2 regions of the Methylovulum psychrotolerans genome follow, and region 1 is predicted to be linked to the other one. Evidence: riboswitches for the same ligand, from Rfam matches in the RefSeq annotation. Region 1 holds a riboswitch; the other holds the start of a gene.
What was found. A riboswitch is a leader RNA that binds a small molecule or an ion and turns the genes downstream of it on or off. The one in region 1 is predicted to bind cobalamin.
Positions count from the first base shown of each region.

Region 2: another riboswitch for cobalamin. It lies ahead of CEK71_RS11325 (CbtB domain-containing protein); the one in region 1 lies ahead of CEK71_RS15505 (TonB-dependent receptor domain-containing protein).

Region 1 is NZ_CP022129.1:3,395,049-3,410,467, reverse strand. It holds gene CEK71_RS15520 (glycogen/starch/alpha-glucan phosphorylase) at 1-1,897, opposite strand, end outside; gene CEK71_RS23240 (hypothetical protein) at 1,920-2,057, shown strand; gene CEK71_RS15515 (beta strand repeat-containing protein) at 2,083-4,527, shown strand; gene CEK71_RS15510 (hypothetical protein) at 4,586-5,152, opposite strand; gene CEK71_RS15505 (TonB-dependent receptor domain-containing protein) at 5,261-7,108, opposite strand; cobalamin riboswitch at 7,229-7,429, opposite strand; gene CEK71_RS15500 (glutathione S-transferase) at 7,553-8,185, shown strand; gene CEK71_RS15495 (bifunctional adenosylcobinamide kinase/adenosylcobinamide-phosphate guanylyltransferase) at 8,191-8,688, opposite strand; gene cobC (alpha-ribazole phosphatase family protein) at 8,694-9,257, opposite strand; gene cobS (adenosylcobinamide-GDP ribazoletransferase) at 9,242-9,988, opposite strand; gene CEK71_RS15480 (leucine-rich repeat-containing protein kinase family protein) at 10,556-11,908, shown strand; gene CEK71_RS15475 (hypothetical protein) at 12,483-13,664, opposite strand; gene CEK71_RS15470 (ammonium transporter) at 14,021-15,412, shown strand.
Region 2 is NZ_CP022129.1:2,485,175-2,500,593, reverse strand. It holds gene CEK71_RS11345 (magnesium chelatase subunit D family protein) at 1-699, opposite strand, end outside; gene CEK71_RS11340 (cobaltochelatase subunit CobN) at 704-4,738, opposite strand; gene CEK71_RS11335 ((2Fe-2S) ferredoxin domain-containing protein) at 4,731-5,042, opposite strand; gene CEK71_RS11330 (CbtA family protein) at 5,042-5,758, opposite strand; gene CEK71_RS11325 (CbtB domain-containing protein) at 5,761-5,958, opposite strand; cobalamin riboswitch at 6,114-6,334, opposite strand; gene CEK71_RS11320 (DUF4870 family protein) at 6,477-6,836, opposite strand; gene CEK71_RS11315 (transglutaminase family protein) at 6,897-7,796, opposite strand; gene CEK71_RS11310 (DUF1207 domain-containing protein) at 7,878-8,792, opposite strand; gene CEK71_RS11305 (BON domain-containing protein) at 8,795-9,274, opposite strand; gene CEK71_RS11300 (ABC transporter ATP-binding protein) at 9,858-10,601, opposite strand; gene CEK71_RS11295 (ABC transporter substrate-binding protein) at 10,665-12,002, opposite strand; gene CEK71_RS11290 (branched-chain amino acid ABC transporter permease) at 12,096-13,163, opposite strand; gene CEK71_RS11285 (branched-chain amino acid ABC transporter permease) at 13,175-14,056, opposite strand; gene CEK71_RS11280 (ABC transporter ATP-binding protein) at 14,075-14,851, opposite strand; gene CEK71_RS11275 (AMP-binding protein) at 14,848-15,419, opposite strand, start outside.

The DNA.
Region 1 (15,419 bases):
GGTCATGGTTAATGACATTAGCGACATTATTAATCAATTTAATGATTTTTTTCGCCATGAAATACCCCGGCGCGGCCTTACCGCCAATCAACACACAACGGTTCGTCCAATTGGCGATGTCACCGCGTTTGATACGGTCATACAGATGGATAACATGCAGGACATTCAGTAACTGACGTTTATATTCATGGATACGCTTAACCTGGACATCAAACAAGGCATTGACCTTTAAGTCCACATCCAATTCCTGCTTTTTAAAATCAATCAACCGCTGTTTAGCCTCCTGTTGGACGGTATGCCAACGTTTGCGGAATTTTTTATCCTCGGCAAACGGTTTGAGTTTTTGCAACTCTGACAAATCCGTTATCCAGCCATCACCGATGGTTTCGGTCAATAGCTCAGCCAATTCAGGGTTACAGGCCGCCAACCAGCGGCGGGGCGTGACCCCATTGGTTTTGTTATTGAATTTTTGCGGCCATAGCTCATAAAAATCCCGGAACAAGCCTTGTTGCAACAGCTTAGAATGCAGTTCCGCCACACCATTGACCGAATAACTGCCGACTATCGCCAAATACGCCATGCGGACATATTGCTGCGGGCCTTCCTCAATTAAGGACATACGTTTTAAGCGCTCATTGTCACCCGGCCAATGTGTGGACACTTCGGCCAAGAAATGGGCGTTAATTTCAAAAATAATTTCCATCAACCTAGGCAGCAACTGCTTGAACAGGCCGACCGACCAACGCTCCAATGCTTCCGGCAACAGAGTATGGTTAGTATACGCCATCGTGTTTCGGGTAATTTTCCAAGCCGCATCCCAGCTTAAGCCATGAATGTCCATTAACAGGCGCATCAGTTCCGCCACCGCGATACTGGGGTGGGTATCATTGAGCTGAAAGCAGTTTTTTTCGGCAAAATGGGCAAAATGCCGACCATGATCGCGCACCCAACCGGCAATCACATCTTGCAAACTGGCTGAAGCCAGCAAATATTGTTGGCGCAGGCGTAATGCCTTACCGTTTTCATTGGCATCGTTAGGATACAAGACCATCGTGATGTTTTCGGCGGTGTTTTTTGCCGCCACCGACTCGGCATAGTCACCGGCATTAAACTCCTGCAAATCAAACTCTTCGGTAGCGGCCGCTTTCCATAAGCGCAAGGTGTTGACCGTGCCGTTTTGATAGCCGGGTACAGGGGTGTCATAAGGGATCGCCAAAATATCATGGGTATCCAACCAACACACCCGCACATTCCCGTTTTCGTCAATATGCCGCTCGGTATGGCCGCCAAACTTGATACGGTAAGCGTATTCAGAACGCTCTATTTCCCAGATATTCCCATAGCGCAGCCAATGGTCGGGTTTTTCCACCTGTTCGCCATTGGCAATAGTTTGCGTAAACATCCCGTACTCGTAACGCAAGCCGTACCCGGTCACAGGCAATTGTAAAGTCGCGCAACTGTCGATAAAACAAGCCGCCAAGCGTCCCAAGCCGCCATTACCCAAACCTGCGTCAGGTTCGCTTTCCAACAACTCTTCCAACTCTAACCCTACGTCATGCATGGCTTTGTGCACCGCATCGCTGATGCCGAGGTTGAGCATGGCGTTGCTCAGCGTCCGCCCCATCAGAAACTCCATCGACAGATAATAAGCACGGCGGCAATCCTGGTCACGATAGGCATTGTAAGTGTTTTTCCACCGCTCTATCAGACGGTCACTGACGGTCAGCGATAAAGCCTCGTAAGCATAATGTGGCGAGCGGCAGTTTTGGTCGCGGCCTAGACGATGGCTATAATTACGCTTAAAATCGGTAACAAGGTCATCAACATCCAAACCCAAACTAGGCACTAAGGTAATACTGGGCTTGGGTTGGCTTTTCTTGAATATTTTATTAGGCATAGTTAACTCACGGACAGTTGGCATGAAAAAGTTCACGGAACATTTTACCAAGTTACACAAAAATATTCTGTCTAATAATTTCTTGAATATCGCCCAGCTTCAAGCGGATAATGGCGGCGACACCCGCCAAGCTTTGCAAAGCTTCTACCCTCCTCTTTAACACCTTACTTAACAAGGATAATCTTATGGCAATCACAGGCACTAATGCAGGCGAACAACTGAACGGCACGGCAGGTAACGACCAAATTTTTGGTCTAGGTGGGATTGATGTACTGGTAGGGCTTGACGGTAACGACACCCTCTACGGCGGTGACGACAATGATACCCTCTACGGCGGCAATGGCAACGATATTTTAGACGGCGGCAACGGCAGCGATTATTACATCGGCGGAGCAGGGCAAGATACCTTCGTCATTGATACCGAAAACACCCCTGCCAGTAACACTATCTCCGATTTCGAATTGGGTGTAGACCGCATTGACCTGAGGCAGTTGGGCATTGCCGATTTTGCCACCCTACAAAATATCTTAGTCGAAGATAACAACAATAACGCAGGCCTGGGCTTTTATCGAAATGACAATTGGATAACCTCCCTCATGATCGGCATCCGCAAAGACGACCTGTTCGCCGCAGATTTTATCTTTGCCACTAACATCAGCAACGACACCCTGAACGGCGGCAACATGAAAGACGACCTGTTCGGCGGACTCGGTAACGACATCCTCTCAGGAGGCCTCGGCGATGACCGCCTCTTCGGCGAAAGCGGCGACGATATTCTCTATGGCAACACCGCCGGACAAATTAACGGCACCTTAGACGGCATTGACTCATTGTACGGAGGCGCAGGTAACGACCGGCTCTATGGCGGCAGTAGCGGCTATAATAGCATAGGGCGACTTCAGGGCGACCAATTGTTCGGCGGTGACGGCAACGATATACTCGATGGCGGCGCAGGCGATGACTTTATGACAGGCGGAGCAGGCACCGACACCTTTATCTTACGTTCCGAAAGCGGTTCGCAAAATGACTCCATCACCGATTTCGATGTCACTCAAGATAAAATTGATGTGACCGCGCTGGGTATCAGCGATTTCGACACCATTAAAGCCCTCAGCTTTCTCTCGACCACGCTTGATTCCGCGCTTATTTATTATGCTAATGGTTTTGAAAATGCCGTTTTTTTCCTCCATGTCCTGCCAGGTAGCCTGACGGCGAGCAATGCCATCTTAGCGGCCGCCAACACCAACGACACCCTCACGGGTGATACCAATCCAGACATCAACAACAAGAACGACGACCTCTTTGCTGGCCTAGGTAACGATAAGCTATCCGGTGGCACAGGTAATGACCGCCTGTTCGGCGAACAGGGCGACGACCTGCTTTATGGCTACCTAAGCAGCAGCCCTAGCGGCAATAACAATGACGGAAGAGATATACTATTGGGTGGCGCCGGCAACGACCAATTATTCGGCGGCGGCGATAATGACACCCTCAACGGCGGTACGGGTGACGATATTTTAACGGGCGGCACAGGCGGAGATAGCTTAGATGGTGGCACAGGTACCGATACCGCCAGCTACCTTGATTCGGCCTTCGCCGTAACGGTTCGGCTTTGGGATAACACCGCCACAGGCGGCGATGCCTCAGGGGATTCTTTAAGCAATATCGAAAACCTCACGGGTAGCCAAGCAGGCAACGATATTTTAGTAGGGAATGTCGGCAACAATGTTCTGAACGGGGCAGGCGGTGCCGACTATATGAACGGGCGCGAAGGCAACGACACCTATTTTGTTGATAATGCCGGCGATGTCATCAGCGATTATTCAGGCCTAGACACCGTTAACAGCAGCATCACCTATACCCTAGGCAACCAACTGGAAAATTTGAACCTATTAGGCGCAGGGGGATTAAACGGCACGGGCAACACCCTCAACAACACCCTCTCCGGTACGTCCGGCAACAACATCCTGAATGGCCTGGACGGCACCGACACGGTATCCTACACCAACGCCAGCGCAGGTATCAGCGTCAACTTGGGTATCAGCGGCGCACAAAACACCCTAGGGGCAGGGACAGACACAGTATTAAATTTTGAAAACCTGACTGGCAGCAGCTTTAACGACACCTTGATAGGCACCGCTAGTGCCAACACCCTAACAGGTGGGGCGGGTACGGATAAACTGACCGGCGGGGCGGGAGCCGATATGTTTGTCTTTAACAGCGCCGTAGGCTTTGATGCGGTCAACGATTTTGCCTCCGGCTCCGATAAATTGCTGGTTAGCCAAGCGGGCATCCATATCGGTAACGGCAACGCCTTAGTGGACGGCGGTGTGGTGAGGGCTTCCGGTACAGGCGGTTTTGCCAATAGCGCGGAATTGGTGATTATGCAGCAAAACATCAGCGGCGGCATCACCACCAGCTCTGCCGCCGCCGCCATCGGCTCGGCAACCGCCGCGTATACGGTCGGCCACACCGCCTTGTTCGTGGTCGATAACGGCACGGCCAGCGGCATTTTCTTATTTACCGCCGCCAATGCCGACGCGCAAGTGACAGCCAGCGAATTGACGACCATCGCCATTCTCGGCACTAACGCCAACACCAGCTTGGCGGATTACGGCTTTATCGCCTAAACGGGATCAACCCGCCCAAGGCCAGGGACACCCTGACCTTGGGCGGGTTACAAAAAGCTTAAACGGCTTTTTCTTGCCCAACCGCCGCCATCAACACCCCAACGGCCTTAACCACCGCAAAACCCGCCACTGCGTAAGCCACCGCCGCACCAACATAAGCGGGAAAATACTGGCTGACCGAAAGGCTATAATCCACCATCGGCATATCGGCATAACGGCCTGAGAACAGAAAGAAACTGCCGTTGGAAATGACAAACGCCACCGTAGCCGAAGCCGCCGCCAACGCCATCAACAACAGCCAACCCTGTTGGCCCACCGCCATAAACAAGCGGCAATACCGCCCGGCCAACCACATAACCGCATAAGTCGGGATCAGAAACCCATAAGCAGGCGACATACACCAATCACTGACGTTAAATTGGTTAATCGCCAGATAATCCAACAATCCTGCCGCTAGTAACAGACCCGCCAGCCAAGCCCGTTGGCTCACATACAGGCCTGCCAGAAAAAACACCGCCAGCGACGCGTCCGGCAAAGACCACGCCGAACCGAAATGATGCACGCGGGTCGCCGCCATCAAGGCCAACAATGGCAAAATAGCCGTATTATTCATAGTCAACTTCATAAGATTCTCCAAATTACATAAAAAACTGTCATCACCCCGTATTTAAGCCCTACTCAAGGCTTCAGCGGGGCGTTACCAAACGGCCAAACAACACCCATACCGTGTAGCTTAATCGTTATAATGGATTGAGACAAAAAAGTTTCGGTCAGGGGTATTATAACCATTGGCTGTCTGATAATTTTCATCCAGCAAATTGTTCAATTTACCGCTGAGCAGCCAGTTTTTATTGATATGCCAAGCGGCACGCAAATCTACGGTAACGAAACCATGCAGACTGACGCGTTGATAAGGATAAGTATTGTAGTCAATATCCGGGCGGTCGCCTTGCGCCAACACCGCCGCCCCAACATCAAACACCCCGATAGAGCGCGACAAATCAAATGACAAGGACTTATCGGCACGGCGCTGCAAACGCAGGCCCGTCGCCACATCCACCGGATTCAACAAATTCAGATTGAGCTTATGATGCCAGCCCAAGAAATCCGTCACCAATTGCGCTTCAATGCCTTCAATACGCGCCTTATTGACGTTGACAGGCGGCCAGCCGGAAATAAGCTGGTCGACATCGGTATGATACGCGCGTAACTCCCATTGCACTTGTTTATGCACCCCGGACACCCCCACTTCAACCGATTGCGACTCTTCCGGCTTTAAGTGCGGATTGCCGCCGCCAAACCCGGTATTCGGCCAATACAGCTCATTAAAGGTCGGAGCCTTAAAAGCATTACCGAAACTCGCGAAAGGGTTAATGCCCAGCACTGAGTTATAACGCCAGCCGACACTGCCCGTCACATAATCGCCAAAAGCCTCATTCTTATCGCCCCGCACCGAAGCATTGAGAAAATGCCGCTCCAACACCCGGCTATGCAGCTCCGAAAACAGCCCGGCATCATAACGCGACTTTTGGCTATAAGTATTAAAACCCGGACTATAAGTATCCAAATCACCGCTCGCCACTTCATCCAAACGGTAATCCGCACCGACCGTCAACTGATGGGCATCGCTTAAGCGCACCTGATTCAGCCAACTGGCGTTCCAGCGGGTCGTGTTATAACGGCTCTCGAAACTGCCGTCCGGGAAAAAAGTGTCCAAATCATCGGTACTGCGGCCCAAGCGTAATAAGGTATGCCAATCTTTTCGTACATCCATCTGCCCGGTCAGGCCAAACACTTGATTGATAAACGCCGAATTATTGCCGCCAAAACTGGAATCATATTGGTTAGTGCCTTGTGACCGGAGAAAAAACCCCTCAATTTCGGCAGCATTGGCAAACCGATGGCCAAACCGGGCATTGACCCCCGTATTTTCATAACCGTCACGGTCAGGGTCGCTGTGTTGTTTAGCATTAAAGCCTGCCGAATCAATATGCGACACCCCCAAATTATACCAATTGCTGCCCAGATTACCGCTGACCGTCCCGGCAGTATGGGCCGTGTCATAAGAGCCACCGCCCGCTTGCAAACTGACATGCGGCTTATCATCACCATGACTGCCTTTGCGGGTAAAAATCTGGATCACCCCGCCGATAGCTTCCGAACCGTATAAGCTCGATTGCGGCCCCCTAACGATTTCCACGCGCTCGATTTGGTCAATAGGGATCAACTCATAAGGCATTGTCCCGGTAGTGACCGAGCCGACCTTAATGCCGTCAATCAGCACCAAGACATGCCCAGGGTTAGTCCCGCGCAAAAACAAATCGGTAGTTTGCCCATAGCCGCCGCTCTGGGCAATATCAACACCTAGCGTGCCTTTAAACAAATCGGGTAAGGTTTTGACTTGCAAGCGCTCAATATCTTGCCGCGTGTAGACGGTAGCCCCTGCCGCCAGTTCGTTTTGCAAGGTTTCAGCACGGGTCGCGGTCACAACAACGCCTGGCAAATCGACGGGTTGCCCGGCATAAACGCTAGAAAAAGGGATAATAAGACTTAAAAAAGGAGTGGCTATAATTTTTTGCATGATGTCCTCTGCGCCGCCCGCGCATCGTGAAAAGAGAATCACAGCGCGGACAGACACAAAAGCAGGCCTACGCACAAGGGAGTGCGCCATAGCCTTATTTCGCAGAACAGCCCGCCGCTGTGCCGAATACGCTTTTAGGCCGGTCTCCGGGCTTAACAGTGGCAGGAGCCTGACTTGTCACCTTCCCATGCACAAAGCACAGTGGCATTTCGACAAGCCTTTACTGAATTACCGTTGCGGGGGCAGCGTCGGCTTAAAGCACCGACTTCCCGTTTAACCGACAGACATTTATCCGCCGGAACCTAAAAGCAAGCGAACATTATAGGTTTTTGTCGCCGAATAGCAACTTAAAGTTGCCGTCTGGCAACGGCTGGAAGACAAGGAAAACTTGCTTTCCCCCTTCCCTTCTGGATTAATAAGCTCTTTTTCAACCCATCCGTAACCATGTCCGCCACCCTACCCATTCTCTACAGCTTCCGCCGTTGCCCTTATGCCATGCGGGCAAGACTCGCCCTAGCTTATAGCGGCATCCGCACCGAACTTCGGGAAGTGGCGTTAAAAAACAAACCGCCAGAACTGCTCGCCCTCTCACCTAAGGCTACCGTCCCCGTCTTGCACTTACCCGACGGCATAGTGCTAGAAGAAAGTTTGGACATTATGCACTGGGCATTAGGCCAACAAGACCCCGCCCACTGGCTCAGGCTCGCCGACCCTGCGCTCATCGCCCAAAACGACGGCGAATTTAAATATTTTTTAGACCGCTACAAATACGCCGACCGCTATCCCGATTACCCTTTAGCGTATTATCGGCAACAAGGCAGCAAATTTTTGGCGATACTGAATGGGCGCTTGCAACAGCACGCGCAGTTAAGCGGTGCAGACTTTTCCCTAACCGATGCCGCTATCTTACCGTTCGTCCGCCAATTCGCCGCCGTCGACCCGCACTGGTTCCAACACAGCGGCTATACTGCCGTCCAGCAGTGGCTAGACAATTTCTTGGCCTCCGAACACTTCAACACCATCATGCGCAAATATCCCGATTGGACAGCGGCGAGCGAACCCCAACTATTCCCCTGACCGCCTCACTTCATCGGCAAGGCCAAGCCCGCGCTGCAAAAAAACACCTTATCACAAGCCGCGCCCATCATCTGCGCGGCCTTGCCCGACAAATCGACAAACTGCCGCGCCAAAGCATTATCCGGGATAACGCCTAAACCCACTTCATTATGCACCAGCACCAAATCGCCAGGCCATGCCAATAACGCCGCCAAACGCGCCAAAATCTCCGCCTCGCCATAGTGGTGATACAGCATATTGTTCAGCCACATGGTCACACACTCCACCAACACGGGCGCGGTACAACCTTGTACCGCCGCCAATAAGTCCAGCGGCTCCTCCAAGGTACTAAACGCCGCTTGCCGCCGCGCCTGATGCTCGGCAATCCGCGCCCGCATCCCCACATCCAGCAACTCGGTCGTCGCCAAATAATACGGCTGCACCTGCCCCGCCTGCGCCAAAATATACGCCTCCGCCAAGCGCGACTTACCGCTTTTAACACCGCCGATAAAAAGAGTCTTCATAGCACTTATTGGTTAAGATAATCGATATAAGTATAGTCAGGCGTGTAATGCAGCTTATGCACGGAACTTAACCCGATACGGAACTGAAAAGCATTCGCCAACGGCAAATCCAACACCTGCGCCAACAACGCCCGGATTGTCCCCGCATGTGTCACCACCACGACTTGCTTGGCCTCATGACAGACCAAATCCTGCCAGAACGCACCCGCCCGCCGCCATAAATCGGTAAAACTTTCGCCATCCGGCGGGGTGCTCTCGACAAAATGTTCCGTCCAATACCGCAACGCCGCTTCGTCAATCGCAGTAAAAGGCGTATTTTCCCAAGCCCCGAAATTAATCTCCAACAAACGGTCATCAAAACGCACCTGCCCCGACAACGCCTCCGCCAACAGCCGACACCGTTGCAAAGGGCTGGAAAACACCAAACAATCGCTGGCCAACGGCGGCAACTTAGCGCGGATTTTCTGCAACTCCTCAGTAAAACCCGCCGTCAAACCAATATCCGTACGCCCGTAACATAAACCAGGTGCCGCCGCCGTTTGCGTATGGCGAATCAAATAAATGTCCATAACCCGCTCACCGCTAAATAAAACACCACCTCCGCGACTTGCTGCGCCGCCCCCAAGCAATCCCCGGTATAACCGCCGATCTGACGGTAAAAATACCCGCCCAACAGCGCGTTAACCGCCAACATCGGCAACACCGCCCACCAACACCACAGCGGCAGACCCAGCAACGGCAACAGCGCACACAACGCCGCAAAGCCCAACGCCCGACTGTCCGGCTTAAACACCCCTGCCGCACCCTTGCTAGCGCCGATCCGCGCATATTCATAACGGCGCATCAACAACAACGGCGGCAAACGGCTAGCACTATGCCCCGCCCACAACAACCACGGCACAACAGCCATCGGCAGTGCCGCCAACACGCTGATTTTTAACAGCAGCAACAAACCAATGCCGATAGCCCCATAAGCCCCCACCCGCGAATCCTTCATAATCTCCAAAATCCGCTCCTGCCCCCAACCGCCGCCAAAACCGTCGCAAACATCGGCAAAACCGTCCTCATGGAACGCCCCTGTTAAAAAAATTCCCGCCACCACCGCCAAAATAGCCGCCGTCCATGGCGACCATAACAACGCCGCTCCAGCAAACACCAACCCGCACCCAAGCCCCACCACCCACCCCACCAACGGCAGATAAACACTGGCCTGGGGCAGTTGTTGGTAATCTAGATTTTGCGGGGTGGGTAAGCGGGTATAAAAGCTTAAAGCCAGTTGGAAGTGTTTTAGTTTAAACATGAAAGAAAAAAATAGATGAATTTCTGCTCACTTAAGAATAACTACAAGGCAGCAAAACTTAAGGGCAAGAATGTCCGATTTCAAAAAATCAATAAAAATGTCTTTCATAGCGTTATTAGGGTTTTCCGCTTTAAACGCACTGATTTTAACCCCTATCGATCAACTGAATAGACTCAGATTTATCGGGACATTTTACCCTAAACCCTCAACCTTGGATAACAGGCCAATAGTCTAGACCATTTTTAGGTAGCCACCACTTCGGACAGACTTTAATCCACCAGCACCCCAAAGTGACGCAAGCTGAGACAGGCAGCCGGGCCACTTACTCAGATTCAAGGCCGTAATACAAACAGTAAACTGTCTGTGCGGCACTTCCGGGCTTATTTGTCAGTGGTTGTGGCATCACAGGCGTTTGCGGACAGCGGCCTAGCCAAGTAAGATAGGCCATACCTCTCTTACTTGGCGGCTAAGGATATACGCAGCGTACCCTTCGCTGATAATGTAGAAAAACCGCTTCCGGCGTTAAATAGACACGCAGGGTATTTCAGTAATGTCAAAGGCTTAGCAATGCAAACAATCGACCAACTCCGCTCCGGTGCGCTTGCCGGTATTCGCCATCTGAAACTGTCCTGTGGCCTAAGCCGTTTCCCCCGCGAGATTATGAGCCTGGCGGATACGCTGGAGATTCTTGACCTATCCGGCAACGCGCTCTCTGAACTCCCCAATGATTTTGCGCGGCTGAGTAAGCTGCGTATCGTGTTCTGCTCCGATAACCAATTCACAGTATTGCCGGAAGTGCTGGGCAGTTGCCCTGAACTGAGCATGATCGGCTTTAAGGCCAACCGCATCCGCACAGTGCCCGCCAAGGCGCTCCCTGCTGCGTTACGGTGGTTGATTCTGACGGATAACGCGATCGGAGCGCTGCCTGAGGCAATAGGGAACTGCACCCAACTGCAAAAGTTAATGTTGGCCGGCAATCATCTCCAAACCTTACCCGACTCCCTGGCCAACTGCAAACGGCTTGAATTACTCCGTATCGCCGCCAATCGGCTTAATAGTTTGCCGGCTTGGTTATTGTCTTTGCCGCGCTTATCGTGGCTGGCCTATTCCGGCAATCCCTTCGGGGCTGAATGGGAAAACAGGATACTGACGGCTTCGGTTGCCGATATTCCCTGGGATAGCCTAGATTGTGAGCATCTGTTAGGCGAGGGCGCGTCTGGGTTTATTCATCGCGTTAACTATCACAAGCCTGACGGCAGCTCTTGTCATGTTGCGGCCAAGCTGTTCAAAGGTGCGGTGACCAGTGACGGCTTGCCACATTCTGAAATGGCGGCAGCCGTCGCGGCCGGACAACATCCCAATCTCATTACAGTGTTGGGCAGGGTGAGCGGCCATCCGTCGGGTATCAGCGGCTTAGTGCTGGAACTGATTAGCCCGGCATTCAGCACGCTGGCAGGGTCTCCTAGCTTTGCGTCTTGCACGCGCGACATTTACCCCTCAGATACCCGTTTCGATTTGCCGATGGTCTTACAGATAGCAGAAGGCATTGCTTCGGCCGCCCAGCATTTGCATCAGCAAGGCATCCTGCATGGCGACCTCTATGGCCATAATATTCTGCATTGCGCTCAGGGACGGGCATTGCTTGGCGATTTCGGTGCGGCATCGTTTTACCCGACCCATGATAAGGACATTGCCGATGGGCTAGAGCGGCTTGAAGTCAGAGCTTTTGGTTGCCTCTTAGAAGAATTGCTTGAACGCTGCCATCCCACAGCTAAAGGCCTGAATGCCCTTAAGCTTCTTACAGAGTTACAGTCGGCATGTTTGGCGGATGACAGTAAGCGGCGGCCTTCTTTTGCCGACATCACCAGGCGGCTAATTGAGGTTACCAAAGAAGCCACGCTAAAGTACACGCTAGCGTAGCGTCTAAATATAGCCAAGCCAATATAATTTGATATGATAATAGGCTATTGTAAAAACGATCATCTTGAATGGAAAACGAATGGCTTATCCAGCGGCATTCAGAAAAAAACTGCTTTCAGTGATGAAAGAACAGGGCCTGACCATCCCGGAAGCCGCCTACTATACCCCCCACCAGCACCCCCGCCTTGTATTGGCTGCTCCACACAACCCGCTAAGCTGATAAAAAAAAGTCCTGCTATAACAATCCTGTTCATAAATAATGCCGCCTAGATGATGAAAACAAAGTTCGCCATTCGAGCGGCGCCATTAGGTTGTTTTTAGCAAAAACCTTAAGCCGGACACGCCATGACTAAGTAGGTACGCATATATCTTTTGACATTTTTAGCTTTGCTGCCCCCTGAACGAAGCCGAAGGGTACTAGGTGCAGGGGATTTGCTCCTTCCCCTGCTAAAGGGCGGGTGGGGACGGGGTTGAATTCACGAATGTTAAAAAATAGATGAACGCCTACTTATAGGCATTATATGCCCATATAGCCTATTGGCGGGTTTTTCTTTTCCCTAAAGCATCAGCCCTGTTAAGCCGGATGTTCCAACAAGCCCAGCACGGCACAAGCATTATGGAAATCAATCACTTTCGCCAGAGATTGCTGGGTGGCTTTGGCGATATCGGGGAGGCTCATGGCGGGATTAGCGGTCATGAAGGCGGTTAGCGGGAAGATATAGCGTTCCGCCATCACCGTGGCGGATTCCCGCAGCAAGGTTTTGGACGGCCAATCGTGAAGGCGGACGGGCGTATCAAGGTCGTAGCCATACAGCAGGCGGCCTTGCGAGGCATATAAGGCGGCGCGGAACAGCAAGTCGGCCAGCGGATGGGACGGCAATAACGGCAACGCCGAAGCCACTTTCCGGCGTACCCGCGTCCGCCCGATTTGCACCACTTCTTCCTTGTCTTGGTTATGGTCAACAATGCTCACTTCCATACCCGCCAATAACGTGGAGCAGAGCTTGGCAATGCCGAGCAGATCCAATTCTGTGTAATATTTACCTTCGTTAGGCACAATGATTAAAGGCTTACTACCCGTCAGGGCGCAACTACGGCTTTGCTTATCGGCATTTGCCTTATCCAATAAACCCAGCAGATAGTGGGCAGGCTCGAACACATTGCCTTGTTCGATCAAGCCGACCACAACACAGGCATTGTAAAACTCGAAGACATGGGGCAACGGAATACCCGTCGCTTGTGCCGCCGTCGGTAAGTCGGCACGTTTTTTCAGCAAAAAATCCGCCAACACCAAATCATAGCCGCGATGGTAAAAACGTGAGAAATCCGGCATTTCTTTTAAGCGTACCGCAACGTCAGCATGGCAACCTTGCAGTAACTGGCCGTTAGAAGCCGATAAGGTGGCGAACCACATCAACTCTGACAGCGGACGGGCGACCAGCCCGCTACCAGATGCAACCGTTTTCCGGTGGATCAGCATCCGTCCGGCCTGCACATCGTTATCTTTGGCGGCGGCGGGTGGTCGCCAATCGGGCAACAATTCGACGTTCAAATCGAACGGGGCGGCCAAACACAGCGCGGTCAACGCGTCAATATTCGCCGTCGCCGTATAATAGGTGTGTTCGGTCGGCACCAGATAGACTTCCGGGCAACCTGGATGGACGCAATGGCGGGTGATACCGTCGGCGATGGTTTTTTGGATTAATCCCAGAAAATGAAATGCTGGATTAAAAGTGCCTTCTGCTGTTTGTGTCATGGTCGGCTCGCTGACTTCGGAGTAAAGGTGATATCTTAACCTTAAATAACAAGCATTTATTAAGCCAATTTAAAGCGGCATCACCCAAAATAGGTTTGTCAGCCTATGCCGCCTTAACCCTATCAGCAAAGCAAGCGCTGTCACTGTCGGCAATACAGCCATATTGTTAGCTGATGGTGCATATAACGGTTAATTTGCATTGCATTGGTGCGTTTTTCTGAGAAACGCCACTATTTTTAAGGTATGCCCAAGATTTAGACAACTGGCACGAACTCTGCTTAAGCTTTTGAATATAGGGATATTTTATCATTTTATACTATCGGCCCACTACTTAAAACCCATCTTAGGAGAAGTGTATGAACCCACCATTAAGGCGGCTGTCCGCCATATTGCCCCTGTTACTTTATGCTGGTGCATCGGTAGCGGAACAGGCCACCCCCGTCCCTAACAAAGGCGACACCAGTTGGATGATTGTCGCCACAGTGCTGGTCATCTTAATGACCATCCCCGGCTTGGCCTTATTTTATGCGGGGATGGTCAGAGCGAAAAATATCCTCTCGGTGCTGATGCAGGTGTTTATGACCTTCTGCATGATCGCGGTGCTATGGGCATTATACGGCTACAGCATCGCCTTTACCGAAGGCAATGCTTTTTTCGGTGGCTTGGACAAAGCCTTCCTCGGTGGCATCACCGTCGATTCGGTGGTGGCAACCTTCAGCAAGGGCGTCTATCTCCCCGAATATGTTTATGCCATGTTCCAACTGACCTTCGCGGCGATTACCCCCGCGCTGATTATCGGGGCATTTGCCGAACGGATGAAATTTTCCGCCGTTCTGTTGTTTATCTTGCTGTGGTTTACCTTCTCCTATCTGCCTATTGCCCACATGGTCTGGTATTGGACAGGGCCTGATGCCTATACCGATGCGGATGCGGCAGCTAAAGCCGGTGCCACGGCCGGCTTTATTTTTCAAAAAGGCGCGTTGGATTTTGCGGGCGGCACGGTCGTACATATTAACGCCGGTATCGCGGGCCTGATCGGCTGCTTACTGGTCGGCAAACGGGTCGGCTTCGGTGAGGAATCGATGGCCCCACATAACGTCCCCATGACTATGATCGGGGCGGCGCTGTTATGGGTCGGCTGGTTTGGCTTTAATGTCGGCTCCAACTTGGAAGCCAACGGCGCGGCGGGACTAGTGTTTGCCAACACCTTACTGGCGACGGCGGCGGCGGCACTGGCGTGGATGCTTACTGAATGGTTCGCGCGGGGCACTCCCAGCATGTTGGGTGGCGCATCCGGGGCGGTTGCCGGGCTGGTCGCCATCACCCCCGCGTGTGGTTGGGCGGGGCCCATGGGCGCTATGGCGCTGGGCTTGGTCGCGGGCGCGGTCTGCTTCTGGGCGGTGACGGAATTTAAGAATGCGATGGGCTATGACGACTCTCTGGACGTATTCGGTGTCCACGGCATCAGCGGTATTCTCGGCTCTATAGGTACGGCTATTGTCGCCAGCCCCGCCTTGGGCGGCACTGGCGTTTATGATTATGTCAGCAACGGTTTTGGCGAATACAGTATCTTTACCCAGTTGCAAAGCCAGCTCTGGGGCGTTGCGGTGACGGTAGTCTGGTCGGGCGTGGTGGCGTTTATCGCTTATAAACTGGTCGATATGCTCATCGGCCTGCGGGTTAGCGAAGAGACTGAACGTGAAGGCTTGGATATCAACGAGCATGGCGAAATCGCTTACCATAACTAAGCGGCCA
Region 2 (15,419 bases), 910 kb from region 1:
GGAATCTTGCCAGCTATTGGCATAGCCTGCGGTATCGGCCTCGAAGGCAATCCGGCGGCGTACCACTTCGGCGCGTACCGTTTTGTCGCGCGGGGCGGCCACTTCGACCATCAGGCCAAAACGGTCCAGCAATTGCGGGCGTAAATCCCCTTCTTCCAAATTCATGGTGCCAATCAGGCTAAACCGTGCCGGATGGGTGACGGACAAGCCTTCCCGTTGCACCGAGTTAACCCCCATCGCCGCGACATCCAGCAGCACATCCACTAAATGGTCGGGCAATAGGTTCACTTCATCAATATAGAGTATGCCGCGATGGGCGGCGGCCAACAAGCCGGGCTGAAATACCCGCTCCGCGCCTTTTAGGGCTTGCTGTAAGTCCAAGGTGCCGACCACCCGGTCTTCGGTTGCCCCTAAGGGCAAGGTGATAAAGGGTACCGGACTGGCGACGGCCACCACATCAAGGCCGTTACAAACGGGGCAATGTTCGCTGGGTATATCAGGGCTACAAACAAAAGCACAGCCAGGCACCCGGCTTATCAGCGGTAAAATATCGGTCAGCGCCCGGGCGGCGGTGCTTTTGGCGGAGCCTTTATCGCCGCGTATCAACACCCCGCCTAGGGAAGGGTCAACCGCGCACATTAATAAGGCCGTTTTTAACTGCGTTTGCCCAACAATGGCGGTAAAAGGAAAATTCATCATGATCTCAAGCCAGGCGTGGGGTTTCGCCCCGCGCTTCCAACAGGGTTTCGCTGTGCAAATAAAGCGCTTGCAGTGCGTCTAACGTCGTTTGCTCAGGGTTAGCCCACATGCCACGGCTGGCGGCTTCCAGTAAACGCTCGGCAATGGCGTTTTGCGCCCAAGGGTTAGCCGCCGCCAAAAAATCTCGCAAGCCCGGTTCTAAGGCGTAAGTAGCGGCGACTTGTTCATACATCCAATCATCCATAATGTGCGCGGTGGCATCGTAACCGAACAAATAATCGACGGTCGCGGTCAATTCCAAACCGCCTTTGTAGCCGTGGCGTTGGATGCTTGCCAACCATTTCGGGTTAACCACGCGGGAGCGGAATACCCGCAACGTCTCTTCTTTTAAATCCCTGACTTGGGCACGGGACGGGTCGTGGCTGTCGCCGAAATAATGGCGCGGTTGCTGGCCGGTCAGGGCGCGGATGGTGGCGATCATGCCGCCATGAAATTGCAGATAATCGTCGCTGTCAAACAAATCATGCTCACGGTTATCCTGATTGTGTAAAGCGACTTGCACCCCCGCCAAACGGGTGCGGAAAGCGGCGCGCTCATCATGGCCTTGTTGCCCACGCGCGTAGGCGTAGCCGCCCCAATTGATATAGCTCTCGGCAAAATCGGCATCGGTCTGCCAATTTTTTTCCTGTATCAACGGCAAAATGCCCGCCCCATAACTGCCGGGTTTCGCACCAAAAATCCGGTAAGCGGCACGTTGTGCGGCTTCGGGAGCCGCTAAACCACTGCCGACCAAGCCCGCCAATTCGGCCAGATAATGTTTGCGGACAAAATTGTCTTCCGGCGCTTCATCTAGGGCGATCACGGCATGGACGGCATCATCAAGCAAATCAATCAATTGCGGGAAGGCATCACGGAAAAAACCGCTGATGCGGGTAGTGACATCAATACGCGGGCGCTTAAGTTCGTTAAGTGGGATTACCGCCACGCCCGTTATCTGGCAGTTTTCTGGCCGCCACACAGGCCGTACCCCCAGCAAAGCCAGAATTTGCGCGACATCATCACCGTGAGTGCGCATGGCGCTGGTCCCCCAAATGCTGATGGCGACACTTTCAGGATAAGCACCTGTTTCGCGCTGATAACGGGCCAGCACTTCATGGGCCAATTGTTGGCCGACCCGCCACGCCGATTGCGAAGGCACGCTACGCGGGTCAACCGAATAAAAATTGCGTCCGGTCGGTAAGATATGCGCCATGCCCCGCGTTGGCGAGCCGCTAGGGCCGGCGGGTATATAACCGCCCGATAAACCGGCTAATAAATGGTCGATTTCAGCGCGAGTTTGGTTTAACTTAGGGACAAGTTGGCGGCAAACAAAACCCGCTATTTGCCTGATGGCCTGAAGATCGGCACTGGGGTTGGCAAACGTAGCCGCCACCATATCGCCTATCGCCGTTTCCTGGAAGCCCTTAGCCTGCAAATTACAAAACAGTTGTTGGCTTAAAGCATCAATGCTGTCCATTATGTCCGCATGGGTCATCAGCGCCCGGCCTTGTAAGGCTTCCAGTGCGGGGCAACGCCCCTTAAGGCGGCGGCCTGGATGTTCCTGCAACTCCCCGCTATCAAAGCCAAATAGGCGGGCTATTTCCGCCTGCAAACCGGGTATGTCCTGGTTAGGTAGGCGGGTGATCGCCACTAGCATGTCAAGCTGCTGCCCCTGTTCCGGCGCTTGCCCCAGAATATGTAAGCCATCGCGGATTTGTGCCGCACCCAATTCGCACAAATAACCGTCCAAATCTTCGATTAAATGGGCGACATCAGAGCCAGCCATTTTCTTCAGTACCGCAGGCAATTGTTCGGGATCATGGGCATGGCTATGGGCAGCAACAACGGTTTGCTGTTTGAACACACCTTGCCCCATCTTAAGCGGTTTTAGCATAACGGGGCTTAAGCCTCCGCCCACTTTTGCCACACTAGGCGATAACAAAGGCTTGCTGGCCGGATGGGTATGAGGGTGATGATGCCCATGTGGGTGTTCATGGTCATGGTCATGATGCTCATGGAGCAAACGGGCCTGCAAATCGGCATCAAGATTAGTCGCTTTGACCAACTCCCAGATTTGTTGCTGTAACAGCGGCAATTTTGCCGGGTCCAGTATTTCGACCTGATAATATTCGTCCACCAATTGCGTCAATTGCGCCAAGGCACCATAAGTATCCGCCGTGGTCATCGGCGGGGTCAGGTGGTCAACCACCACTGCATGGCCCCTGCGTTTGGCTTGCGAACCTTCGCCGGGGTCATTGATAATAAAAGGATAAAACAAGGGCAAATCGGCCAAGAGCGCGTCGGGGAAGCAGTCGCCAGACAGCCCTACACCTTTGCCGGGCAACCATTCCAAGGTGCCGTGCTTACCGACATGGACAAGCGCGTCGGCTTGCCAGACATCTTTCAGCCAACGGTATAAGGCATAATAGTGGTGGGTAGGCGGCAAATCCGGTTGGTGGTAAATGGCATCGGGGTCCATGCCATAACCACGCGGCGGCTGTAACATCACCAAGGCATTACCGAAGGGCAGCCCCGCCAAAGCCAGTTGGCCATTGTGCAAATAAGCGGCACCAGGCGGCTCGCCCCATTGTGCGGTCATTTTTGCCTGCATAGACTCACTCAGTTCGGCAAACCACTCTGCATATTGCCCCGCCGACACCTGCCCTATGGCATTGGCCAACTGTTCGCTGGTCAAATAAGTGTTATCGTAAGCACAACGGTCTATCAGGGCGTGGATTAAAGCCGTGCCGGTGTCCGGCAACTCACCGATCTGATAACCCGCCTCTTGTAGGGCCGCCAAAATATGCAGCAAAGAAGCAGGTGCGTCCAAACCGACAGCATTGCCGATTTGCGAAGCCTTACTGTTGGAATTGGTAAAAATAAAGGCGACCCGCTTGTCGGTATTGGGCAGGCGTTTAAGCCGTGCGAACCGTGCCGCCAAACCGGCTATGCGCGTGACCCTATCGGCCACAGGGCGATATTCGACGCTTTCATGAGGCAAACCTTCGGTTTTGGCCTTAAAGGACAGGGGGACGGTGATAATGCGGCCGTCAAATTCAGGTAACACCACATTCATGGCCGCATCCAAAGGATTAAGGCCCCGCACCGAACCGCGCCATTGCGTTTCGGTCATCCCGCTGGTGATGGCTTGCAAGACAGGCACATTCAGCCGTTCCAACACCGCTACCGACCACCCCGCCGGAGTTGGGCCGCCCGCGCTGATTTCCCCCATCGCAAACGCCGTAGTGTTAATCAGTACATCGATATGGGCACCTTGAGCGCCGCTAAAATAGGCCAAGGCGGTCGGCAACTGCCCGCCATTATCGCCGCCCGCGCGTAACGAGGCGGTAAACACAGGCAAAACATTCAGGCCTTGTTGTTCCAAAGCCGTCACTAAGGCATCAATAAAACGGGTATTGCCGCTTAACCAATGCGCACGGTAAAAGACAATGCCAATACTGGGCCGCGCGGGGTCGCGGATTGCCAGCCACTCATCAATCTCGGCGGCTTGGCCTAGATCAGGATGGTAAATGCCGTGTTCAGGCAGGGCAAGCGCAGGCTCAAAACCCAATCCGGTTAATAAGAAATGGTCGGACAGATAGCGCAGCAATTGTGCCATATTGATGCTGCCACCCGCCTGGAAATAGGTTTGCACTTGATGCAGGACATCCACCGCGACCGTTGAAGCCGCCGCCAGTTCGGGGTCAGGCTCGCCCGTACCGCTAATGACTAAAAGCTGTTGGCCTTGGCGTTGTGCGTGCCTACGCAATTCGCTAAAACCTGGCACGTTGCCTAGCCGTCCTAATACCCGTAAGACAATAATGCGCACAGGCTGCAACATGTCCGCCAGCAAGGCCGACATTTCAGCGTCGTCCGCCACCGTTTGCAAATTGATGGCAATCGCCTGCACCGCCCTATCCGGCATTTGCAGCAAGGCACTGTGCAAAACCGCCAAATCACTGGGCGCATGGCTTAACAAGGCAATCAGCGGTTTAGACATCGCCGACCCCTAAACGATGGATGACATGCCCGCTAAGTTCTTGGCCATTTTGCAAATGCTCTTCGACGATACGCTCTAACACGGCTTCATCGGCGCAGCGATACCATACCCCTTCAGGGTATACCACCATAATCGGGCCATCCTTACAGACGGCAAAACAATGCGAACGGGTGCGCTTGACAGTAAGGCCAGGACGGCTATCGATAGCCTTACCCAACTTTTGAAATAGGCTTTCGGCTTGCAAGCCGCCTTCGGTACAGCGCGGGCCGGTACACATTAGGACATGTTTGTGATGGCTGCGCATTATACGGGCTTATTATCGGTGTGCGGCGCGAAAAACCGGCCTATTAAACCGCCTAAAACCAGCCAAAACAGGGCGTTGGCAATGGTTGTGGCGATGATAAAACGTCGGGCTAATTCGGCGGGTGCGGCGCTATCATGGAATTCCGGTTGCGGAGCCCCCAGAAGATGCGGGGATACCAGCAATACTAAGCCGAACAGCTTATTAGTGGAGGTTTTGGCAAAAGCCAACAACCATAAACCCAGAGCCGTATCGGCCACGGTCAACACCCACCAGAATTGGCGGTCTTTTAGTAAAGCCGCTTGCGTTCCGGGCAATTCCGGCGGTAAGCCTAAAGATGGCGCGACAAAAAAAGCCACATAACCCGCCAAGCCCCACGCTAAGCCTTTGCGCCAACCACTCAAACCGCCCCGCAGATTACCCGCCGCCGCCAATAATAAGGCAAAACCGACCGCCAAACTGATATTGGCCACCGCCGTATAGGCGGTACGCTCCCAACCCTCTTGGGGTTGCCAAGCCGTTTCTTCAGCTTGATGGGGCACTGCATGCTCGGCAGGGGTATGGCTAGGGATTGCCGTTGCCTGAACCTCATACAGTTCGGCTTGCTGTATCAGCGGCAAGACTTGAAGGCGTTGGATAGCGGTCAGAAACAGCCCCGCCCATAGCCCCGCCCATAAGGCGGCGACCAGCATCTGCCGGGCGTTAGCAAGGTTCGGCATGGTTAATGGCAAGGGAAGCTGGCGGAATGGCGGCCATCGTGGGCGGCATTGTGCAAGATTGCGCTTTCGGCAAAACCTGCCGCATAAACAAGCACTAAGCCTAATAAGGCCGTCAGCACACTGGAGGCCAACTTATCTTTGCTCAGGCGGGTTTGGGAAGGGGCGGTGACGGCAGCCGTCAATAGAGGTGCAACAGACATGTTTCTTTCTCCTGTTAAGGGCGAACCCAGTGAATACCCCCTTAAACCTGCCAATACTGGCACGCCCATCGGGTAAAGGTTAACGCGGGAGAAAGAACAGACAGAGAGTCGGACAAAGCGAACGGCAATCCATCTGAACGCCCTCCGCGTACAAATTTGATCATCAACACGAGGCCGGTCTCCGGACTGACAAGCTGGGATTATTCCCAAAATTTGCGCCTTCCCATGAAACCACAGTGGCTTGTTGCAAATTTTATACTTGTTTACCGTTGCGGGGGCAGTGCCGGATTAGTTTGCGCTTAAGGCAAACGCACCGGGCTTCCCGTTTAAATCCCCAGGACAATGCCCTGAGAATACCTAGTATGAGTTTTATTGTCCGTTAGTATAGACACTCAAGACCTAACTGGCAAGGCCAAAGCTAGTTTTCATTATCGGACTTGTAGCGCTGCCCGCGTTTCTTAAGCCGTTCGGCAGTGAAGCGCAAGTGGCGTAAACCACGTTACTGCGTAACGTCTAGCCTATATTTTAATGGGCTGGTTAGCCGCAAGCGTCGTCCAACCGATAACAATTCTGTAAACCAGCAGCACTAAGGTCGGGATTAAAATAAATAGGGCCATTTCCATATTGATGGTTAAGACCAAACCTGCCAAAGCAAAACCTGCCAAAGTGATCCAAACGGTTTTAATTTGCCAATTAAAATGCGATTCCAGCCATGTTCCTTGTACCTCATTGCGGTTGTAAAAATTAATCGCCACGCCGATCAGCAAGGGTAAGCCTGCTAAAGCAAACGTTAGGATCTGACAGATATAGACGGTTACGGTTAGGTTTTTTAATTTTTCATTGCTTATATCATTTTCTGTAACAACTAAATCACTCATAAATACTCACTTATTCCAGGTTGATGTAAAAATTTCTATAGATACATAAAAGCTGTTAGCTTAAGAAAATGTTGCCTCCTCCTCGTCGTCTGCTGCATCGGGTTCACGGCTGACTTCGACCATAACACTCATCAGCGGGGATTGCGGGGGATGGGCGATAAAAGCCCCTGATATGGGCGGGACTAATTCAGGGTGGCGGCTTACCGCGACGGCGATGTGGTCGTTGCCGACCACTTGGCCGGATGTCGAATCAAAACCTTTCCAACCTGCCCCCGGCAAATAAACTTCCGACCAAGCATGGGTTGCGCCTTGGTCTTGTGGGGATATTGGGGAAAATAAATAACCGCTGACAAAGCGTGCCGCCAACCCCAGATTATGGCAAGACTCAATGAATAAGGTGGCAAAATCCCGGCAGGAACCGATGCCCCTTTTTAAGGTGGCCGCCGGAGATTGCACACCCGGCTCTTCACGTTGTTGATAGATGAACCCGGTGGCTATCGCTTTATTGAGCCAATCCAATAACATATACGTCTCGACGATTTGTCCGGAATACCAAAATTGCCGTAGCCATGCGCCCAACACCGGGCGGTCTTGCTCATAAAGCAATGACAGATAAGGCATCAGGTCAATGCGTTCGGAGGCATCGTACTGGAAGGGGAAATACACGGCATAATCGGCCATAAAAAAATCCAACGGCTGGTGGGCAAAATGCTGGAGGACAATATGGCTGCCTATCAAAAGTTGGTTGCACGGCTCGGTAAAGGTCGCCAACGCCACCGCATTGTCATAGACATCCCGCTGCCATTGCAATTGGTGGGCGGGCGCAATTGTCAGTTCCGCCGATTCGATACGGATGTCATGGCCTTCGCGGGGCCGCAACAGCAATTTGTGCGGTAACAGGGTTACGGTCTGTGCGTATTGGTAAGTCGTTATATGTTTGATTTGCAAGCGGTGCATCATGATCAATCCTATCTTAGGGAATGGGCGGGCTTAAAGCCCTGTCTGTCCGCCCTTGCGGACGGACATGACCCATTATTTGGGTTAGAAGTGATAATGCGCCCCGATGCCGAAATATTCCACTTTTTCTCTATAAAATTGGCCGCTAGGTGAGTAGCCGTTATAATATTCGCCTAAGATTTGGAGCTTGCGCCCTAATACCTTCAAGTTTTCAAATTCAAACCCGGCTCTGGCGGAAAGGTCATTATTCCAGTTATTTTCCTGAAAATTCTTAATGTCCACCGCCACAATAGGCCTTAGGGAAGCGAAATTTAACCGCCAAGGGCTACGGAATTCAGCGCCATATTGCGCCAGCCAAGGCTTCAGCTTGGATGGCTCCCTATCAAACAGACCGCCGCCGCCGCCGTAGAGACGCAGGCCAAACGGCAATTCATAAGACAGCTTCATATCCACGCCTTCATAACTTAAGTTGACGCGCTGAAATTTTTCGTTGGTTTTGCGCAACAAAAATTCGTCGCCCAAATGCGAACTCTGATGAAAAAGCCGTCCAAATGCGGAAAAGTTTCCTGAGCGGATACTGGTATACATCGAGGCGATAAAATCGGTATTGACCAAATCCTTTGACGGTGTGCCGATGTTGAAATCACTAAAAACCCCGGCTTGTAAACCGGCTTCCCATTGGGCATTAGATTGCCCGAAGTTGCTGCGGTAAAAGGGTATGGTTTCCCCAAAGCTGACCGAGGCAATGTCTGAGCCATCAAAGCTATTGTTTTGGTAATTGCGGTAAGAAGCCGAGAAATGCGCCCAGCGCGGATCGGCCAATAAAGGCTTGAATAAATGCCCGGCGGGTAACAACCCGGTCGATAAAACGGTTTTTTCCGTTTTGGATGCGGCAGGATCAACAGGCTGCTGATATAAATTTTCCGTCTCGTCTGCTTGGGCAAAAGCCGTAGGCAGTAGCATAGCGGCGGTGATCGCCAATAAACGCAAATTAATCATGATTATTTGCTCCCTGCATTGGCATCCACTATCAGTTGAGTTTGTACCGATTTGACATGGGCTTGGCTCCCGGCAACTTCCATCGCCCTGCCTAGGCTGGGCTCAGAATCTACTGTGCCGCTTAAGGTTACGACACCATTGGCGGTTACCACTTCAATATGGGAAGCTTTAAGGATAGCGTCGTTGCCCAGTGCCGCCTTAACTTTTAAGGTAATCATTGCGTCATCAATATATTCTTCGGCGATATCGGCCTTATTTTTAGCCGACTGCTTGGCCTCGGTTAATTCATCGCCCGCTTTTTCTGTCGTATCGCCAATTTTTTGTTTAACCTGACCAACCGCCTTATCAATTTTTTTGCCGGTTTTTTCGGCAGACCCTTCCGGTTGGCAACCCGCCAAACCAAAGCCGAGACAAGATGCACAAGCAAGTATCAGAAAATTATGGGCGGCTATCTTATATAAATAGCTATTTGTCGTGTTCATGGGGGTGTTCCTTAGGTATTTTGATAGTAGCTGTTGGGTTATTGGCAAAATGCGGCCTCCTTTTGGGGAAATGCCGCTTTTTTGGTCGCGCCTAGCAGTTTAAAAACTCAGCTAAATCTTAGCCATAAGGACAGGCCAGGTCTGTACGGTATCGTACATAGTGAAGGTATGGCGAATGGAAGCGGTGGTTTTTACATGCAGAAAAGCACATAACCCGGCATTCTTGCGACAGCAAAGCGGAGAGCCAGCAGTACCCTTACCGAAGACGGTGAAGTAGTGGCACAATGGCGGTTGTGGAACAACGTACAGGGCGTAGATGCCGCCACTGTTGCCCTCTGGTTACGGGCATTTATTTACAGAGGCCGTCTTAAAATCCAAAGATCAAGCCTTATTGCATCCGCCCAAAGCGGATCAAAAGGCTCACCAGATTTAAGCGATGCGGATGTGGTGTGGATGTGGAAGCTAGCGTATACCCTTAATATCTTGATGATCGAGTTGCACCTACTAAAAGAATAGCAAACGAAAACGCTTTATCTCCGCCTTAAGCGATAAATTTAGGGTTTCTTTATGACGTTTTATGTGCTTAACCTGCAAGATAAGACGCTAACAGTACCTCTGATTGGTTGATATGCCCGGCATCGCCTTCGCTACTAATTCGGCCATTTTCCAAAATATAGGCATAGTCGGCATACCTCAGCGCTGCCCCCGCATTTTGTTCGGCGACTAAAAAACTCATGCCCTGTTCGTCCCGGAGATTTTTGACAATGGCAAATATCTCTTCGACAATCTGGGGTGCCAAACCCATGGAAGGCTCATCCAGTAATACCAATGTAGGTTCGCTCATCAAAGCACGGCCTATTGCCACCATTTGCTGTTCGCCCCCGGAAGCGTACCCGGCCAAATTTTTCCGTAGCAGTTTAAGCCGTGGAAAATAATGGTAGATGCTTTCTAAGAGTTGGTTTAATTTGTGCCGGGAGGGGTTGTGGACAAAACCGCCCGTGAGCAAATTCTCTTCAACGGACAGGTGGGCAAAGCAATGGCGGCCTTCCAAGACTTGCACCAAGCCCCTTTCGACCAAGGTTGCAGGCGGCGTAGTGGTGATGTCATTACCCTGATATTCGATGCGGCCATCGACAACCTCCCCGCGCTGGGCCGAGGCCAAGCCAGAAATGGCTTTTAGTGTGGTGCTTTTCCCCGCCCCATTCGCACCCAGCAACGCCACTATGCTCTGCGGGGCAACCGAAAGCGAAATGTCTTGTACTGCAAGAATCACTTTTTCATAGATCACTTCAATATTTTGGATATGTAATAGCGCACCGACTGGCATGGGCAATCTCCTAGAGTGTTAGGCAGCGGGCGCAGGATTTGCCCTGCGCCCGGTAAAGCAAGCTTAAGATTCTTTGGCGCAATCACGCGGGGTGATGCCTTTTTCTTTGGCATATTGATGGGATGATTTTTCAATAATAGGCCGCAGCAACTCACGGTCTGCCTGCACCCAATCCGAAATCACATGCCATTGGCTGCCGTCCCATTGTTGGAAACGCACGGCCCCGCCCCCTTCATGGTCGGCGCAGCTTAAGGTCAGGGGTTGGACCAGACCTAATGCCCCCAATTCCGCCAAACGCTTATCATCCAATTTGATATTTTCAAAACCCCAACGGACTTCTTCGCCGGTTAACGGACGTTTGCCGTATTTATTTTGCGCCACCCGCACCGCTTCGACATTTAATATGCCGTTCACGACCCCCAGATTGTAATAGACCGTGCCGAAGCGTTTGGGGTCTTCCAAATTGCCTTTTTGGGCATCGACAACGTATTTTTTAATGTCTTGCAAGACCTGAAAATCGGTGCCGGACGGATGGGTAGTAATGGCGATAAAGCCTTTGGCGGCATTGCCCGCAGGGGCGGCATCATCTTCGGAGTTGCTCCAGATGTTGCCGATAATGTGGTCGGCAGGAAATCCAGTTTTTTGGGCGGTTTTTAACGCCACCGGATTCATCACGCCCCAACCGCGCAAGATCACCCAATCCGGTTTAAGACGGCGGATATTCAGCCATTGCGATTGTTGTTCGTTACCCGGATGCGGCACTTCCAACAAGGTCAGTTTAAAGCCGTATTTTTTCGCCAACAGTTCTAAAATAGGGTTGGTTTCCTTACCGTAAGGCGAACCATGATACAGCGTGACGATTTTTTTGCCTTTCAGCTTCTCCAAACCGCCGGATTGGGTGCCGATATAATTGATGATGGCCGACACTTCGCTGTAGGGGTTTAATTGCAGCGGAAATACATAAGGGAACACGCTGCCGTCGGTGGAATCTGTCCTGCCGTGGTTAATGGTAATCAAGGGCAGCTTATCGGCGGTCGAGCGGTCCAGCGTCGCATAGGCGATGCCCACTGACAACGGGTTGGTGGCCGCTGCGGGCGCACCGTTTAAGCCTTGTTTGAGGCGTTCATAGCATTCCACGCCTTTTTCGACTACATATTCGGTTTCGCATTCGCTCCAAGTCAGCTTAACACCGTTAACGCCGCCATCTTTGAGGTTGACATACTGGAGATAATCAATAAACCCGCCAAAAAACCCCGATCCGCCAGCGGCATAAGGCCCTATCCTATAGCTTTGCAACGGAAAATATTGCTCCCCTTCGGCGTGGGCGGCATTGACGGTGAGTGCGGCGCCTATGCTTATCGCAATAGCCAGTTTTGAAAATTTGGTTAAAGTGCTTTTCATAAGTTGATACCATTTAGTTGAGTAAGACAGTTAAAAATTAAAACGGCTGATTGTTAAATTTGTCCCTTTCCTTGGGATAGTTGGCTAAACCTGTCAAAAACGTAGCGGCCAGACCTGCAAACGTTGTTTGCAGGTTTGGTAAATCTTTGCCAGGCCATCGGGTTCTTTAATCAGAAAAAAGATGATTAAGCCCCCAAAGATGATTTTTTGGCAGTTCTCCAGTTGCCCCGCGTCAATCGTATCGGCCAACAAACCGCTGGCGATATGGGAGAGCAAGATAGGTAACAGGACAATAAAGGCGGCTCCTAAGAAATTACCCAAAATACTGCCCATACCACCGATAATGATGATGAAGAGAATCTGGAAAGACCGGCTCAAATCAAAACCATGCGGCTCCACCGTGCCCAGATAGCAAAAAGCCCATAAAGAACCGGCGATGCCCAGATAAAAGGAACTGATGGCGAAGGCCAATAATTTGGCTTTGGGAAGGGCGATGCCGATCACCTCCGCCGCCTTGTCCATATCACGCACCGCCATCCAGTTCCTGCCCAATTCACTGCCGACGATGCTTTTTGCCAAAAATCCCAGTGCCACGACGACCGTCAGGGTGAATAAATACCGTCCCTGCGGTGAGCTGAAATCGTGGCCCAGTATCACCAAGGGCGGGGCGGTAATCACCCCTGACGAACTGTCATTGGAAAACCAAGCAAAGGTGGTGAATACCCAGAGCACAAAGAATTGGGCAGCCAAGGTTGATACCAAAATGTAGAAGCCTTTAATCCGCAAACTGGGTAAGCCAAACACCACCCCGGTCAACCCGGCCACCACGCCGCCCAAAAGGAGGCTCAATAAAAACGGCAAGCCTTCGATGCGCAAATGGCTGTTATAGGCCGCGAATGCGCCGACGGCCATAAAGGCCGCCGAGCCTAAAGACAACTGCCCGGCATAGCCCGTCAACAAATTCAGTCCTAAGGCGGCTAAGGACAACACCAGAAAAGGGATTAAAATGGCGCTGAACCAATAGTCATTGCCTAGCCAGGGGATTAACAAAAACGCCGCCGCCAACAACAAATAAAACGCCCACCGCTCCTGATACAAGCGAAATATCCGCCGATCCGCTGGGTAACTGGTGCTAAATTGGCCTGATTCCCTATACAACATGGTCGCCTCCTTTACACCCGTTCGATTTGGCGTTCGCCAAAAATGCCCGTAGGCCTGACCAGCAAAAACAGCATCGCCAGCATATAAGGGAACCAGTTTTCAATGCCGCCACCGATATAAGCCCCCAAAAAAACTTCCGCGAGCTTTTCAGAAGCGCCGATAATAAGCCCGCCGACAATCGAACCGCTGATGGAGGTAAAGCCACCAATAATCAACACCGGCAAGGCTTTCAGCACCACCAGCGATAAGGAAAACTGCACCCCCAAGCGTGCGCCCCAAAGCAGCCCAGCCACCAAGCCGACAAATCCGGCTACCGTCCAAACGATTAGCCAGAGTTTTTCCAGTTTGATGCCGACTGCCAGCGCCGCCAATTGATCGTCGGCAACAGCGCGAAGCGCGATGCCGGTACGGGTCTTATTGAAAAAGACCGACAGCACCAGCACTAAGATCCCGGCGACGCAAGCCGCAAAAATATCGAACTGCGACAGCAACATGCCCTGAAATTCGAAAGGCTCATCATTGATGCCCAAGTCCAGGCCATGCACTTGCGCCCCCCACAGCGATTGCGCCAAGCCTTCGATGATGTAGCTCAAACCCAGGGTCGCCATGAACAGGGTGATGGGCGGGCGGTTAACCAATTTGCGCAGCACCCACCGCTCTATCGTCCAAGCTAGCGCCACCATCGCCAGCAGCGTCAGGACAAAGGCCAGCCAGAAACTAATGCCGCGCTCCAACAAGCTGACAAACGTCAGGGCGGCGAACAGCACCATAGAGCCTTGGGCGAAATTAAACACCCCGGAGGCTTTGTAAATCAGCACAAAGCCAATGGCGACCAAAGAATACATGACCCCGGCCAGCAAACCGCCCAGCAATACCTCAAAGAAAAAACTCATCGTCGTCACTCCCTATTATTAATGTCTTGTGCCCAGATAAGCGGCAATCACTTCGGGGTTGTTACGGACCGCCTCAGGCGGGCCATCGCCAATTTTTTTGCCATAATCCAAGACGACCAAGTGCTGTGACAGTGCCATCACCACACCAATGTCATGTTCGATCAGGACAATGGTGGTGCCAAACTCCCGTTGGGTATCGATAATAAAACGGCTCATTTCCGCTTTTTCGTCCCTGTTCATCCCCGCCATCGGTTCATCCAATAACAGCAACTTAGGCTCTGCCGCCAATGCCCTGGCCAATTCCACCCGTTTTTGCAGGCCATAAGGCAAGCCACCCACCAAACTGCCCCGCCACGGCTGAATCCTTAAAAATTCGATGATTTCCTCGGCTTTTTGCCGCTGCACCAGCGCTTCCTTAGGCGCACGGCCGACATTAAAGGCTTGCTCCAGCCAACTGCTTTGGACTTTTAGGTTGCGCCCGGTCAGCACGTTATCCAGTACGCTCATGCCTTTAAATAAGGCGATGTTTTGGAAGGTGCGGGCAATGCCCCGCTCGGCGGCATGGTGCGGCCTCATGGCGGTGCGGATTTCCCCGTCATAAGTAATGATGCCGTCATCAGGCTGATAAACGCCGTTAATCACGTTAAGCAGCGAACTTTTACCCGCCCCATTAGGGCCGATCAAGGCGCAGATTTCCCCTTCGGCGACGCTAAAACTCATGTCGGTAATCGCCTTAACGCCTTTAAACGACAGCGAGATATGCTCAAGCGTTAACAGTGGGTCGCGGGCCGTCATGCTTGCGCCCCCAACTGGGTGAGGCTGTCATCAAGATAGCTATCCTGAAGGACATGTTTAGGCTTGGGGCTATTGGGGGAGGGTTGCCAATCGCAAGCATCCGGCCAGTTCCTGACCCTGATACCTAGGGCGGCAAAAAATGCGGCGGACGGTTCCGGCAACACCTCCCCGACCAATAAGGGGACGCGGGTGCGGCTAAAGCCGATCACATCCCGCAGCGGCCTTATCGTTAACCAATAAGCGAACAATTTATACCAAGGCTTGGTCTGGGCCGGTGCGGTCAGCGACCAATCCAAGAAAGCCCGCCGGACTGTACCCGGCAACGGCAACCGCGCGTAGATCAGCGCTTCCAAACGTTGATAGGTTTGGCTAGTGCCGGCCACTAGGGTAGGCCCTAGCTCGCGCCTGTCTATATCGCGGGTATTGATATTTTCGGGAAAATTCAGCGTAAACCCAGCCAGCAGCCACGGCGCCAGCAAGTAACGCAGATGTCCGCTGGCGGCAAACGCCCTAGCGGCCAAGGCCTCTTCCTGACTTGTCAAACGCTCCTGCTTAACCAGCTCGCGGC